3 regions of the Geobacillus sp. FSL W8-1251 genome follow, and region 1 is predicted to be linked to each of the others. Evidence: predicted binding sites of a transcription regulator. Region 1 holds the regulator's gene; each other region holds the start of a gene.

Evidence for each region. Region 1 encodes LexA, which represses DNA repair genes until DNA is damaged. Its sites were predicted from a motif close to CGAACATATGTTCG; they were not measured.
Region 2: a site for LexA is predicted at 3,697-3,710, ahead of uvrB (excinuclease ABC subunit UvrB). Genes of this name have one in related genera too.
Region 3: a site for LexA is predicted at 1,579-1,592, ahead of addB (helicase-exonuclease AddAB subunit AddB). Genes of this name have one in related genera too.

What each region holds. Positions count from the first base shown of each region.
Region 1 is NZ_JBBOUF010000001.1:440,390-445,455, forward strand. Features, by position in the region: gene tkt (transketolase) at 1-1, opposite strand, end outside; gene NSS88_RS02260 (DUF896 domain-containing protein) at 102-332, opposite strand; gene NSS88_RS02265 (YneB family resolvase-like protein) at 462-1,115, opposite strand; gene yneA (cell division suppressor protein YneA) at 1,135-1,440, opposite strand; gene lexA (transcriptional repressor LexA) at 1,592-2,215, shown strand; gene glnA (type I glutamate--ammonia ligase) at 2,279-3,613, opposite strand; gene NSS88_RS02285 (MerR family transcriptional regulator) at 3,653-4,054, opposite strand; gene NSS88_RS02290 (methionine gamma-lyase family protein) at 4,131-5,066, opposite strand, start outside.
Region 2 is NZ_JBBOUF010000001.1:2,030,764-2,035,829, reverse strand. Features, by position in the region: gene uvrA (excinuclease ABC subunit UvrA) at 1-1,633, opposite strand, end outside; gene uvrB (excinuclease ABC subunit UvrB) at 1,650-3,626, opposite strand; gene NSS88_RS10610 (CsbA family protein) at 3,802-4,023, opposite strand; gene NSS88_RS10605 (PDZ domain-containing protein) at 4,038-5,066, opposite strand, start outside.
Region 3 is NZ_JBBOUF010000001.1:992,558-997,623, reverse strand. Features, by position in the region: gene NSS88_RS05090 (competence protein ComK) at 1-220, shown strand, start outside; gene NSS88_RS05085 (TVP38/TMEM64 family protein) at 321-944, shown strand; gene lepB (signal peptidase I) at 941-1,495, shown strand; gene addB (helicase-exonuclease AddAB subunit AddB) at 1,633-5,066, shown strand, end outside.

The DNA.
Region 1 (5,066 bases):
TCGTCTTCCTCCCTTTCATTAACATGGTGTCATTTACTATCATATAGAAAATCGATCGGCTTGTACAACGTTATTTTCCGGTCCACCCCTCTTTCGACCGTTTAATGGAAGCGCCGCCGCTGGCTTTCCTTTAATTTTTTCGGCGTCACGTCGTTGCCGTTCGGGTCAATGACGGTCACTGTATGGAGCATATCGGTCATCGCCTTGCGGAACGCTTGAATGTACTCACGGCGCAGCTTCGCTTGCTCGAGGGCCTCTTCGGCCGACAAGCAGGCCGTTTTCGCTTTTTTCGCCAGTTCATTGATGCGGGCTAATTTATGTTTGGCAAGCATTGATCATCTTCTCCTATCTGCCATATTCTCACTCTGTTTTATCTTATCTGATCAACCGGGAAGATGGCAAGGATGGCATCTTGGCTTCCTTTGCCCGCTCGCCGCTTTAGGGTCAGGCGCAGTACACGATCAACGCCGCCTTTGTTGCTCGTCCATATATTCCTGGTAACGCCGATGGACGGTCGCCTTGGACGCCTCGTAGCCGAAGCTTCGCATCGTCGCGGCGATATCGGCAAACGTCAGTCCACGCTCGCGCAAGCGGACGATCTCCTCAACCGGCAGATCGATTCGATCGCGCCCGGCGTTTTCGCCCCGGCGCCTTAGGTTCCGCTCCGGTCGGTATCCGCTGGCGATGGCTCGCTGCATGCCACGCTTAATTTTGGCGTTATGTATTTTTCTTTGGTACTCCTCGACAATCGCGATGATGGATAACACCATCTCATCGGCCTCCGACAGCGGCATCTCCCCGCGGTGGCTGGCGCTGTATATTTTCACCCCTTGCTTTTTCAAGCAATGCAGCACCGCCATGCGCGCATGGCCGCGCCCAAGCCGCGTTTCATCTTGAATGAGCAGCACATCGACCTCGCCTTCCTCGCAAAGCGAAAGCAGCTCCAACACGCCGTCGCGGTCGGCTTCATAACCGCTCGCCTGCTCGGCGATCACTTTCACGACTTCAAATCCACACTCGGCCGCCAGCTGCTCGAGCTCATCTCGTTGCCTCGCGAGTGACGTTTCCTGTTCCGCTTTGTCCGTGCTGACTCGGCAGTAAATGACCGCCCTCATGGCCACTCCCTTCTTTCCATCACTGATTGACGGCCACCGAGCCGCCCTGCTTTGATTTTAACACAGGAATGACAATTTGTTCACCGGTGGCAAGACGCGGGCTCGGCAAATGGTTGACATCGACGACCCAGCGGATGAACTCATCAGGCGGCATATGGTGTTCCTGTTCGTACTGTTTTGCCAGCCCCCAAAGCGTATCGCCGGGAGCGACCGTGATCGTCACGTATTCTTTTTTATCGACCGGGCTGCTGGCGTAAACGAACCCTGCCAACACGAGCGAAAACAAAAATGAAAACAAAACATAGTGCAGCAACGTTTTCTCCATTCTCCCCACCCTTTCTAGAATGTTTGTTCGCTTTCCTTCATTATAGTCAAGAACATTTGTTTGTGTCAATAAAAAACTCGAACCTATGTTTGTTTTTTCGTCTTCCGCATGGTATAATGAAGGCAAATGATGTGGCGAAAGGTGTGAAACAATGACGAAACTGTCAAAACGACAACAGCAAATTTTAGAGTTTATTAAACAGGAAGTAAAAACAAAAGGCTATCCTCCGTCGGTGCGGGAAATTGGGGAAGCGGTTGGACTGGCGTCAAGTTCGACGGTCCACGGGCATCTCGCGCGCCTAGAAAGCAAAGGGTACATCCGCCGCGACCCGACAAAGCCGCGCGCCATTGAAATTTTGGACAACGATATGGCCAAGGAGAGAGAAAAAGAGGAGATCATCTCGGTGCCGATCATCGGCAAGGTGACGGCCGGTCAACCGATTACAGCGGTGGAAAACATCGAAGGCTACTTTCCGCTGCCGAAGCGGCTCGCCGCTGGCGAGGAGCAGTTGTTTATGCTTGAAGTGATGGGCGACAGCATGATCGAAGCCGGCATTCTCGACGGCGACTACGTCATCGTCCGCCAGCAGTCATCGGCCAACAACGGCGACATCGTCGTCGCCATGACGGAAGACAACGAGGCGACGGTGAAGCGGTTTTTCAAGGAAAAAGACCACATCCGCCTGCAGCCGGAAAACGCCCATCTTGAGCCGATCATCGTCCGCGACTGCACGATTCTCGGCAAAGTGATCGGCGTCTATCGCCTGTTCGACTGACTCGTGCCGGCCTGCGCCCATAAAAAAGCTGCCCTGAAAAAAACGGGGCAGCTTTTTTATGAATCAGTAGAGTTCCATATATTGGTCCAATTCCCATTGATGAACCGTTGTCCGATACATATCCCACTCAATTTCTTTCGCTTCGACGAAATGCTCGAATAAATGTTTGCCGAGCGCGTGAATCATCACTTCATCGGACTTCAAGTTTTCCAACGCTTCATGCAGCGTGGCCGGCAAATCGACAATGCCTTCTTCAAGCCGCTCTTCTTTCGTCATGACGTAAATGTTTCGGTCAACCGGCGCCGGAGGAGTGAGCTTGTTGCGAATGCCGTCAAGCCCGGCCGCCAACAGCACGGCCATCGCCAAGTACGGGTTCGCCGCCGGATCGACGCTGCGCACTTCAATGCGCGTGCTCATGCCGCGCGAAGCCGGAATGCGGATGAGCGGGCTGCGGTTGCGCGCCGACCAGGCGACATAACATGGCGCCTCGTACCCCGGAACAAGCCGCTTGTACGAGTTGACCGTCGGGTTGGTGACAGCTGTAAAGTTCGGCGCATGCTTCAACACGCCGGCAATAAACTGCCGGGCCGTATCGCTCAACTGCAAATCGCCGTTCGGATCAAAAAAGGCGTTTTCGTTGTTGCGAAACAGCGACAAGTTGCAGTGCATTCCCGAACCGTTAATCCCAAAAATCGGCTTCGGCATAAACGTCGCATGCAGCCCATGTTTGCGGGCGATCGTTTTGACAACGAGTTTAAACGTTTGAATGTCGTCGCACGCTTTTACGGCATCAGCGTATTTGAAATCGATCTCATGCTGGCCCGGGGCAACTTCATGGTGCGACGCTTCAATTTCAAAGCCCATCTCCTCAAGCTCAAGCACGATATCGCGCCGGCAGTTTTCCCCAAGATCGGTCGGCGCCAAGTCGAAGTAGCCACCGCGGTCGTTCAGTTCCATCGTCGGACGGCCATTTTCATCGAGCTTAAAGAGGAAAAACTCCGGTTCCGCTCCCAAGTTGAACGCCGTAAAGCCGAGCGCTTCCATCTCTTTCAACACGCGCTTTAAATTGTAGCGCGGGCAGCCTTCAAACGGCGTGCCGTCCGCATTGTAAATGTCGCAAATAAAGCGGGCGACTTTTCCTTTTTCCGATGTCCACGGGAAGATGACAAACGTGTCCAAATCCGGATACAAATACATGTCCGATTCTTCGATGCGGACAAACCCCTCGATCGAAGACCCGTCAAACATCATTTTATTATTGAGCGCTTTCTCAAGTTGGCTGATCGGGATTTCGACGTTTTTGATCGTCCCCAAAATATCGGTGAATTGCAGGCGGATGTACTTGACATTTTCCTCTTTGACGATGTGTAAAATGTCGTCACGCGTATATTTTGCCATGTCCAAACTCCTCCCCGGCTCGGAAATCATGTTCCGTCATTAATGAAAGAAGCGAGCGAGATCTCCTTGGCGAAGCGACGCGCGCTGGAACCGCCCGGCCTGCAGCAATTCATTCCGCAAAATTTCGCGCAGTTCTTCGTCCGACAGCTTCGGTTTTCCTACTTTTTCGACTTTCTCCGCCTGCTGGTGGCGTCCTTCCTCCCGCGCGGCAAAAATTTGTTTAATGCCCGCCAAGTTGACGCCTTGGTCGATCAAATCTTTAATTTCCAGCAAGCGGTCAATGTCATTGAGCGAAAACAGCCTCCGGTTGCCTTCAGTGCGCGCTGGCGAAACGAGACCGTGCTCTTCATAATAGCGGATTTGCCGAGCCGACAAGTCGGTCAGCTGCATCACAATCCCAATCGGAAACAATGGCATGGAACGACGAATATGACTGCTCATGCCAATTCCTCCTCGCTTTTGATACCTTCATTTTACCATAATGTCAAGAAAACAGTCAATGATGCGTCATATTTTCTCACAAACAAATGAGCTGTTGCTCAAGCAGACGGTGGACGGCTGAACAAATGGCGATTTTGACGTGTGAATACGTCAGCCCGCCTTGCACGTAGGCGACATATGGGGGCCGCAGCGGCCCGTCTGCCGTCAGCTCGATGCTCGCGCCCTGCACGAACGTGCCGGCGGCCATGATCACTTTGTCTTCATAGCCGGGCATGTCGCTCGGATACGGAGTGAAATGAGCGTTGACCGGGGAGGAAGCCTGAATCGCTTGGCAAAACGCCACCATTTGTTCCGGATCGTCAAAACGGACGGACTGAACCAAATCCGTGCGCTTCGCCTTCCACGATGGCGAGGTTTTTAGTCCGATCCGCTCGAGCATCGCCGCCGTAAAAACCGCCCCCTTGAGCGCCTGACCCACGGTGTGCGGCGCAAGGAAAAAGCCTTGATACATATCCGGCAAGCTGTAAAGCGACGGACCGACTTCCGCTCCAATGCCCGGCGAGGTCATCCGATAGGCGCACGCCTCCACATATTCCCGCTTGCCGACAATGTAGCCGCCCGTTTTCGCCAAGCCCCCTCCCGGGTTTTTAATGAGCGAGCCGGCCATCAAATCGGCGCCGACATGGCATGGCTCTTTCTCCTCGACGAATTCTCCGTAGCAATTGTCGACAAACACGACGACATCCGGTTTGATCGACTTGACGAATGCAATCATGTCGCCGATCTCTTCGACAGTAAACGACGGCCGGTCCGCATAGCCGCGCGAACGTTGAATGCCGATCATTTTCGTCCGCTCATGGATCGCTTCGCGAACGGCCGGAAAATCGACCATCCCTTCCGCTGTGAGCGGCACACTGCGATAACGAATGCCAAACTCTTTCAGCGAGCCGACGCCGCGGCCGCGGACGCCGACGATTTCCTCAAGCGTATCGTACGGAGCGCCCGTGATGTA
Region 2 (5,066 bases), 1.6 Mb from region 1:
CGTGCTCCACGACAATGAGCGTATTGCCGAGGTCGCGCATGCTTTTCAACGTCGCGATCAAGCGATCGTTGTCGCGCTGATGAAGCCCGATCGACGGCTCGTCGAGGACGTACAGCACCCCCGTCAGCCGCGAGCCGATTTGCGTCGCCAAGCGGATGCGCTGAGCCTCGCCGCCGGAGAGCGTGCCGGCTGAACGGCTGAGCGTCAAATAGTCGAGGCCGACGTTTTGCAAAAAGCCGAGCCGGTCGCGAATTTCACGCAAAATAAGGCGGGCGATTTGCGCCTCTTTTTCGGTCAACTCGAGCCCGTCAAAAAAGGCGAGCGCCTCGGTCACCGACATGGCGGTTACCTCGCCGATATGCTTGCCGCCGACAAGGACGGCCAGGCTTTCTTTTTTCAGCCGGTAGCCTTGGCATGTCGGACACGGTTGTTCCGCCATATACTTTTCCATCTGCTCGCGAATGTAATCGGAGCTTGTCTCCCGGTAGCGGCGCTCGATGTTGCGAACGACGCCTTCAAATGCGATGTATTGTTCACGCACTTGGCCAAAATCGTTCGTATAGCGGAAATAAATCGGCTCACCGCCGCTGCCGTACAAAATTTTCGCGAGCTGCTCTTTCGGCAACTCCTTCACCGGCACGTCCATCGGGATGCCGTAGTGGCGGCACACAGCTTCGAGCAGCTGCGGGTAGTATTGCGAGCTTTGCGGCTCCCACGGAGCGATGGCGTGTTCTTTTAACGTCAGCTCATCGTTCGGGATGACCAAATCGAGATCCACTTCGAGCTTCACCCCGAGCCCGTCGCAGTCCGGGCAGGCGCCGAACGGACTGTTGAACGAAAAGAGGCGCGGTTCAAGCTCCCCGATCGAAAAGCCGCAGTACGGACAAGCGTGCTTTTCGCTGAACAAGAGCTCCCCCTCGCCGATCACGTCAACGACCACTTTGCCGTCGGCGAGCTTCAGCGCCGTCTCCAACGAATCGGCAAGCCTTGATGCGATGCCGTCCTTGATGACAACCCGGTCGACGACGACATCAATCGAATGTTTTTTGTTTTTTTCCAGCTCAATGTCCTCCGTCAACTCGCGCATCTCACCGTCAATGCGAACGCGCACATACCCTTGTTTGCGAATATCCTCCAATGTCTTGGCGTGCGTCCCTTTTTTTCCCGAGACGATCGGCGCCAAAATTTGCATTTTCGTCCGCTCCGGGTAAGCAAGCAGCCGGTCGACCATTTGCTCGATCGTCTGCGATTGGATTTCAATGCCGTGCGTCGGACAAACAGGGCGGCCGATGCGGGCGAATAGAAGCCGCAAGTAATCGTAAATTTCTGTCACCGTGCCGACGGTTGAGCGCGGGTTGCGGCTCGTCGTTTTTTGGTCGATCGAAATGGCCGGCGACAATCCTTCAATCGCATCGACGTCCGGTTTTTCCATCTGCCCTAAAAACTGGCGGGCGTACGCCGACAGCGATTCGACGTAGCGTCGCTGACCTTCCGCGTAAATCGTATCAAACGCCAGCGACGACTTCCCCGACCCGGACAGCCCGGTCAAGACGACGAGCTTGCCGCGCGGGATTTCAACGTCAATGTTTTTCAAGTTGTGGGCGCGCGCCCCTTTGACAATGATTTTCTCCATTCCGTTCACCCGGCCATCATCCTTCCGCTTTCAATTCGAAAATGACGTCGCGCAGCTGGGCGGCCCGCTCGAAGTCGAGCGCTTTGGCCGCCTCTTTCATCTCCGTCTCGAGCGTTCGAATCAGCTCTTCCCGCTCTTGTTTCGTCATCGCTGCCGCCGGCTTCGCCTCGTACATCTCCGTCTCTTCCGCCGCATACGTCGCGCGGATGACGTCGCGAATCTCCTTTTTCACCGTGCGCGGCACGATGCCGTGCTTTCGGTTGTACTCTTCTTGAATCGCGCGGCGCCGCTTCGTCTCTTGAATAGCGATTTCCATCGATTTCGTCACTGTATCGGCGTACATGATCACATGGCCGTTCGCGTTGCGCGCCGCCCGGCCGATCGTCTGGATGAGCGAGCGCTCCGAACGCAAAAACCCTTCTTTGTCGGCGTCCAAAATGGCGACAAGCGACACTTCCGGAATGTCCAATCCTTCCCGAAGCAAGTTGATGCCGACCAGTACATCGTATTTGCCGAGCCGCAAATCGCGGATGATTTCAATGCGCTCGAGCGTCTTAATTTCCGAATGCAAATACGCCACCTTGATCCCCGCTTCTTTTAAATAATCGGTCAAATCCTCCGCCATTTTTTTCGTCAGCGTCGTCACGAGCGTCCGTTCATTCCGCTCGACGCGCTCATGAATTTCGCCGATCAAATCGTCGATTTGTCCTTTTGTCGGACGGACGTCGATCGTTGGGTCAAGAAGCCCGGTCGGGCGGATGATTTGTTCGACAACGCCCGGGCTGTGCTCGAGCTCGTACGGCCCCGGCGTCGCCGAGACGTAAATAATTTGATGGATTTTTTGCTCGAACTCTTCAAACGTGAGCGGTCGGTTGTCGAGCGCCGACGGCAGACGGAAGCCGTGGTCGACGAGCACTTGCTTGCGCGCCCGGTCGCCGTTGTACATGCCGCGCAGCTGCGGCAAGGTGACGTGTGACTCATCGACGATAATCAAAAAATCGTCCGGAAAATAGTCAAGCAATGTATACGGCGTCGATCCCGGCGGCCGCAGCGCCAAATGGCGCGAGTAGTTTTCGATGCCGGAACAAAAGCCCATCTCGCGCATCATTTCCAAATCATAGCGCGTCCGTTGCTCCAGCCGCTGCGCCTCCAACAGCTTTCCTTGGGCGCGCAGTTCGGCGAGCCGCTCCTCAAGCTCTTGTTCGATGTTTTGAATGGCGAGCCGCATTTTCTCCTCGCGCGTGACGAAGTGCGACGCCGGGAAAATGGCGACATGCTCGCGCTCGCCGAGCACTTCGCCCGTCAAGGCGTCCACCTCGCGGATGCGCTCGATTTCATCGCCAAAAAATTCGACGCGAATGCAATGTTCATCGCGCGACGCGGGGAAAATTTCGACCACATCGCCGCGGACGCGGAACGTGCCGCGCCGAAAGTCGATATCATTGCGGTCGTATTGGATGTCAACGAGCCGCCGCAGCAGCACGTTGCGCTCGATTTCCATCCCCACGCGCAATGAAACGACAAGCTCGCGGTATTCTTCCGGCGACCCTAAGCCGTAAATGCATGAGACGCTGGCCACGATGATGACATCCCGGCGCTCAAACAACGCCGACGTTGCCGAGTGCCGCAATTTGTCGATTTCATCGTTGATTTTCGCATCTTTTTCAATGTACGTATCCGTCTGCGGCACGTACGCTTCCGGCTGATAATAATCGTAATAGCTGACAAAATATTCGACGGCGTTGTGTGGGAAAAACTCTTTCAGCTCGCTGTACAATTGACCGGCGAGCGTTTTGTTGTGGGCGATGACAAGCGTCGGCTTGTTGACTTGGGCGATCACGTTCGAGATCGTAAACGTTTTGCCCGTCCCCGTCGCCCCAAGGAGCGTTTGATGTTTCACACCCCGCTGCAAGCCGTCCACAAGCTTGGCGATCGCCTGCGGCTGATCGCCTTGCGGTTCGTACGGCGACACTAATTGAAAACGGCCCTCCACCGTTTCGCCTCCTTCTTCAATCCATCTTTCCCCATTGTATCATATCCTCTGCGCAGATGCACAAAAAACGCGAACTGGTATTCGTTCCAACCTGCACAGCGATTTCCATTCCGTCAGGCCGCTTCCAGCTGCATAGATAAAAAAGCGGACCGCTGCAGATGGGTCCGCTTCTCTGTCATTTCTTTAAGTTGTCCAACATTCGCCCCGCCAACAGAAAACCGGCAATCGTCGAGGCGATGTCGGCGACGATTTCGTGCAGCTCGTCCGTATACCCTTTGGCATACGAGGCGACAAGCAAGGCAACGGTCAACAACAACGCAATGTAACGGTTGTACGTCACCCGCGCAAACAGCAGCAACAAAAGGCACGGGATGATAAGGGCCGCGAGAAACCACATACGTCTAGTCTCCTTTACGACACAGCTTCGGACGCCGAAGAGCCTCGTTGATGAACGAACAGCAGACCAAGTTCGTGGTGGCCGTCTTCATACACCGCTCCTTGAACGAAGCGGATCTCGCCGTTATGGCTGATGACTTCCAGCTTGCAAAACGCGCGGTTGCGCTGGAGCGCCTCGTAAAACTCGGCCTCAGTCTGCACTGGAACGCCGTTCGCTTTTACAATCACTTCACCAATGCTTAACCCCATTTGTTCCGCTTTGGAATTCGGGAGCACCCCGACGATCACCACGCCTTGCGGATGGCGGGCAAACCGGGGCGGGCGGGCGCGGTCGGCGCGGTGACCGGAAAAGGCAATCCACTCCCGCCCAATGATGGCTGCAGCTCCTGCGGCAGCCCCTAGCAACGGATGCCATAATCCGAAGACGGCCAGCACGGCGACAAGCCAAGCGAGGCGAAGCACGCGCCGCCCTTCTTCACGAGCTGCTTCCGCCGGCAGCACGTGCTGCCGGCGCTGCGAAAAGCCGAGAAGAAACGGCACAAGCCAAAACGAATAGCCGTCCCCAGCTGGAATGAGCGGCCACCACGAAACCGACGGCAACGCGCCGTCGGATATCGGCAGCACGACCGGCACAAACCAAAACCGTTGCGTCCACTGCATGCCGACAATCATTCCACGTTTGCTTCTCGCAAGCTGCGGCGAGGCCGCCCCATTTCGCGAGCGGAGAATCAGCCATCCTTCCGCCAACAGCAACAACACAAGCAGGGCGGCAAGCGCCCCTCCATCCGCCGCACCGTCTGACAACAGATGAGCGGCAAGTCCGCTTGGCCCCGCCAAGCCGAGCAAGACGAGCGCTCCGCCCACTGTATAAGCCGGTGAAAGGAGGCGCGCCTCCATCGTCAGGCCAAGCAGGATCGTCAACCCCGTCACCGCCCACACCGCATCCGGCGGCAACGCGAGCCCGATGCCGGACGCAATGACAGACAGCACAGCGCCCGCAACCCATCCCCACGTCCAAAGCCCACGCCATTCTTGCCCCAGCCG
Region 3 (5,066 bases), 550 kb from region 1:
TATGCATGTCTATCGGTATGAGCCTGCGAAATATGAGCGGACGGTTGTATACTTCCGCAACGGGAAAAGCGTTGTCCTCGATGTGTCCTGCAAATCTTTCATCAACCAATTGCACCGAACAGCCCAGCTGCGGACGAAACTGTCGGAGCAAATGGAGGCGAGAGAGCGCAAACTGCAATACATATATCGCATGCAGCAAGAAAAGCATGTGACGGAATAACCGCCATGATAAAAAATGGGTTTTCACAAGCAAAAGTTCAAATTGCGCGGCCGAGCGTGTAAAATAAAAATATAAACGGCATTTGAATGGAGAAAGAAAGATGAATATGGAAAATTTGAAACAATGGCTCACGCTCGACCACGTGCTTTCCTTACTCGACCATTACCGTTCCTTCGGCATATTTCCCGGCATTGCGGCGACGCTGCTCGAGTCGTTTTTTCCGATTTTGCCGATGGTTGTGTTTGTGATGGCGAACGCAGCGGCATTCGGGTTGTGGAAAGGGTTTTTCATTTCTTGGATTGGCGCTTCGCTCGGCTCGCTCATCGTCTTTTGGCTGACGCGGAAGATCGGCCAGCAGCGTTTCTTTCATTTTGTCCGCCGCCATCCAAAAGTGCGCCAGTTTATGCACTGGATTGAACGGCACGGATTCGGGCCGCTGTTTTTGCTGTATTGCTTTCCTTTCACCCCGTCGGCGCTTGTCAATATCGTTGCCGGTCTGTCACGCATCAGCCGCCAGCAGTTTGTATTAGCGGTCTTGCTTGGAAAGATGATCATGATTTTTACGATCAGCTTTATCGGGTATGACTTGGTGGCGCTTGTCCGCCAGCCGTTGCGTACGGCGGCGATCGCTGTTGTTGTGCTGCTGCTTTGGTATGCGGGAAAACGAGTAGAGGCAAGATTTTCGTTGACGGAAAAACAACGCAGCGAGGAGGACAGGGAGTGACCAAACGGAAACAAGGAAAGAAGCGGGGACGCCGCTGGCCATGGCTCGCCGCTGTCGGGTTTGTCGCCATGCTCCGTTTTTTCGTTTTCAGCAATTATATGGTGGAAGGAAAGTCAATGATGCCGACGCTGCAAAGCGGCAATTTGCTGATCGTCAATAAGATCCGTTATGAAATTGCCCCGATTCATCGGTTTGATGTCGTCGTGTTTCACGCCAATCAAAAGGAAGATTACGTGAAACGGGTCATCGGGTTGCCGGGGGATCGGATCGAGTACAAAAACGATGTGCTGTATATTAACGGTCGACAGGTCGATGAACCGTATTTGCGGCCGTATAAGCAGCAACTCCTTAGCGGGAAGCTGACAGGCGGTTTTACCCTTGAAGAGGTGACGGGAGAAAAGCGGGTGCCGGCTGGCTGCATTTTTGTCCTTGGCGACAATCGGCTCAGCAGTTGGGACAGCCGCCATTTCGGCTTCGTCAAAATCAGCCAAGTGGTCGGCAAGGTAGACCTCCGCTATTGGCCGTTTCGGGAGATTGCTTTCCATTTTTGAGAAAATGGCGCATCGAGGTGCGGCGACGGTTTTGCCTAAGGGAGCGGTTGCTTTCAAGGAAGGCAGTTTTTCTTTACCAAATACGAACATATGTGCTAAAATAGAAAAGATAAAGGAAACGAATGGTGGTGATCGCCGTGTCGCTTCGCTTTTTGCTTGGACGATCGGGAAGCGGGAAGACGGCTATGTGTCTTGCGGAAATCCGCCGCAAGCTGCAGGAAGATCCGAGAGGAAAGACGATTGTTTACCTCGTTCCGGAGCAGATGACGTTTCAATGTGAATACGCCTTAATCCATACCGAGGGAGCAGGAGGAATGATCCGCGCCCAAGTGTTCAGCTTCCCCCGCCTCGCCTGGCGCGTCTTGCAGGAGACGGGAGGCATGAACCGCTACCACGTCCACGATGTCGGCGTGCAAATGATGATTCGCAAAATTATTGAACAGCGGAAACAGGAGCTTAAACTGTTTGGCCGCGCGGCGGACAAAAGCGGTTTTGTCGAGCAGCTGCATGAGATGATCGCCGAATGCAAGCGGTATTGCTTAACGCCGGACGAGCTTCGCCGCCGTGTCGAGGAGCTGGAAAGCGGGCCGAGCCGGCCGGGACGGCGCCTGCTGGCCGATAAGCTCAGCGATGTCGCGCTCGTTTATGCAGAGCTCGAGCGGAGCTTAAGCGGCCATTACCTCGATTCGGAAGATTATTTGCGCCTGCTCGCCGAACAAATCCCCCGCTCCTGCTATTTGCGTGATGCCGATGTTTATATCGACGGATTCCATCATTTTGCCCCGCAAGAATACATAGTGATTGAGCAGCTTCTTCGTCATTGCCGGCGGGTCACCGTTTGCCTGACGGTCGACCGTCCGTATGATGGTGAGATGCCGGACGAGCTCGACTTGTTTTATCTGCCGGCGCAGACGTACCGCCAGTTGCGCGAGCTTGCCTTGGCCAACGATGTTTTGCTTGAAGAGCCGGTCGTGCTCGCGGAAAACCGACGTCATCAAAGCGGGGCGCTCGCCCATCTCGAGGCGCAGTTTCATCGCCGCCCGCTGCCGCCTTACGAAGCGGAAGACGGTGCGGTCTGCCTTTATGAGGCGGCCAACCGCCGCGCAGAACTGGAAGCGGTCGCCCGGGAAATCATCCGCCTTGTCCGCGACGAAGGGGCGCGCTATCGCGACATCGCACTCGTCATCCGCCAAACGGAGGCGTACCGCGACCTTGTGAAGACGGTGTTTTTTGATTTTGGCATCCCGTATTTTATGGATGAAAAAGAGCCGATGCACCATCATCCGCTCATTGAACTTGTGCGCGCTGCTTTGGAAACAATTTCCACAAACTGGCGGTATGAGGCGGTGTTTCGCGCTGTGAAGACGGATTTGCTCTTTCCGTTGGACGGTGACTTGGTCATGTGGCGCGAGGCAGCCGACAAACTCGAAAACTATGTTCTTGCTTATGGGGTGAAGGGGGACAAATGGACGAGCGGCGAGCGCTGGCCGTATCGGCGCTACCGGGCGCTTGACGGGTTGAATGTGCCGCAGACGGATGAAGAACGGCAATTTGAGGACAAGTTGAACGAATGGCGGGAGACGCTGGCCGCCCCGCTCCGCCGCCTTGAGCGCCGTTTGCGCCGGGCTAAGGACGGGCGCGGGTATTGCACGGCGCTATATCTCTTGTTAGAAGAATTGCAGATTCCGAAAAAGCTGGAACAAATGAGCGCGCAGGCGGAAGCGGAAGGCCGCCTCGTGGAAGCGCGCCAGCATGAGCAGGTGTGGAACGCGGTCATCGATTTGCTTGACCAATACGTTGAAATGCTCGGAGCGGAACCGTTGTCGTTAGCCGAATTTGCTAAAATTATCGAGGCCGGGCTTGACCGGCTTGAGTTCTCCCTTGTGCCGCCGGCCATCGATCAAGTGATCGTCGCCCAGCTCGACCGTTCGCGCCTCATCGGCGTGAAGTATGCGTTTGTCATTGGCGCCAACGATGGCGTCATTCCGGCCAGGGCGAAAGAGGATGGGCTTATGGCGGAAATCGAACGGGAGCAGCTGCGCGAACTCGGTGTGGCGCTTGCGCCGGGGAGCCGGGAACAGCTGTTTTACGACCCGTTTTTTATCTACCTGGCGCTTGCCTGTCCAAGCGAACGGCTGTATGTTACATACCCGCTGGCCGATGGCGAAGGGAAAGCGCTCATGCCATCGCCGCTGATTAAACAATTGTCGGAGCTGTTCCCGAAGGTGAAGGTGCGCTTGTGCGGCAACGATCCGTTCGATGCCCCGGAAGAGAAGGCGGAGGCGTTTGTGACAGCGCCGCAGGCGACACAAACGTATTTGGTCAGCCAGCTGCGCGCATGGAAGCGAAACTATGGCATCGATCCGCTTTGGTGGGATGTGTACAACGTGTTCATCGCCCGCCCGGAATGGAACGAGAGGGTGCAAAAGGCGGTGTCGGCGCTGTTTTATACAAACAAAGCCGCGCCGTTGAAAAAACAATGGAGCCGGCGGTTGTACGGAAAAAAAATTCAGGCGAGCGTCTCGCGCATGGAGCAGTTTCAAAAATGCCCGTACGCCCATTTTATTTCACACGGGCTGCGCTTGAAGGAGCGAAGCATTTTCCGCCTCGAGGCGCCGGATGTCGGCCAGTTGTTCCATGCGGCCATTAAACAAATCGCCGACCGACTGCGCGAACAGCACGTTGATTGGAGCGAACTGTCCCAACCGGATTGCGAGCGTCTGTCGGATGAAGCGGTCGAACGGCTTGCCCCCCTCATTCAACAGCAAGTGCTGTCCAGTTCGTCTCGCTATGAATATATGAAACGGAAATTAAAACACGTTGTCGCCCGCACGACCCACGTGTTGAGCGAGCATGCGCGGGCGAGCGGCTTTGTTCCGATCGGGCTCGAGCTGGCGTTTGGACCGGGCGGCGATTTGCCGCCGCTTCGCTTTCAACTTCGCGACGGGACGGTTATGGAGCTTGTCGGGCGAATCGACCGCGTTGAAAAGGCAGAAAGCAGCGAAGGAGTATTTCTTCGCATCATCGATTACAAATCGAGCGCCAAAACGCTTGATTTGACGGAAGTGTATTACGGTTTGGCGTTGCAAATGCTTACCTATTTGGACATTGTGCTCACGTATGCTGAGCAACTTGTCAAACAGCCGGCGCTGCCGGCCGGGGTGCTCTATTTCCATGTCCATAATCCGATTGTGAAGGCGAAGCAGTGGCTTGACGATGAAGCGGAGATGGCGAAACAACTTCTTGAGCCGTTTCGGATGCGCGGTCTGCTGCTTGCCGATGTGGAGGCAATCCGGCTGATGGACAGTCAATTGGAAAAAGGGCAGCGGTCGCTGATTGTGCCGGTTAGGCTGACGAGCAGCGGGGCGATTCATTCGCAGTCTTCGGTCGCGAGCGCTTCTGATTTTGATGCGCTTCGCCAGCACGTCCGCCGTCTGTTTGCCGATATTGGCGGACAAATCGCTGACGGCATTGTATCGATTGCCCCGTACAAGCTGAAAAGCAAAACAGCGTGCGACTTTTGCGCCTTTAAGTCCATATGCCAATTTGACGAGGCGCTGTCCGGCAACGA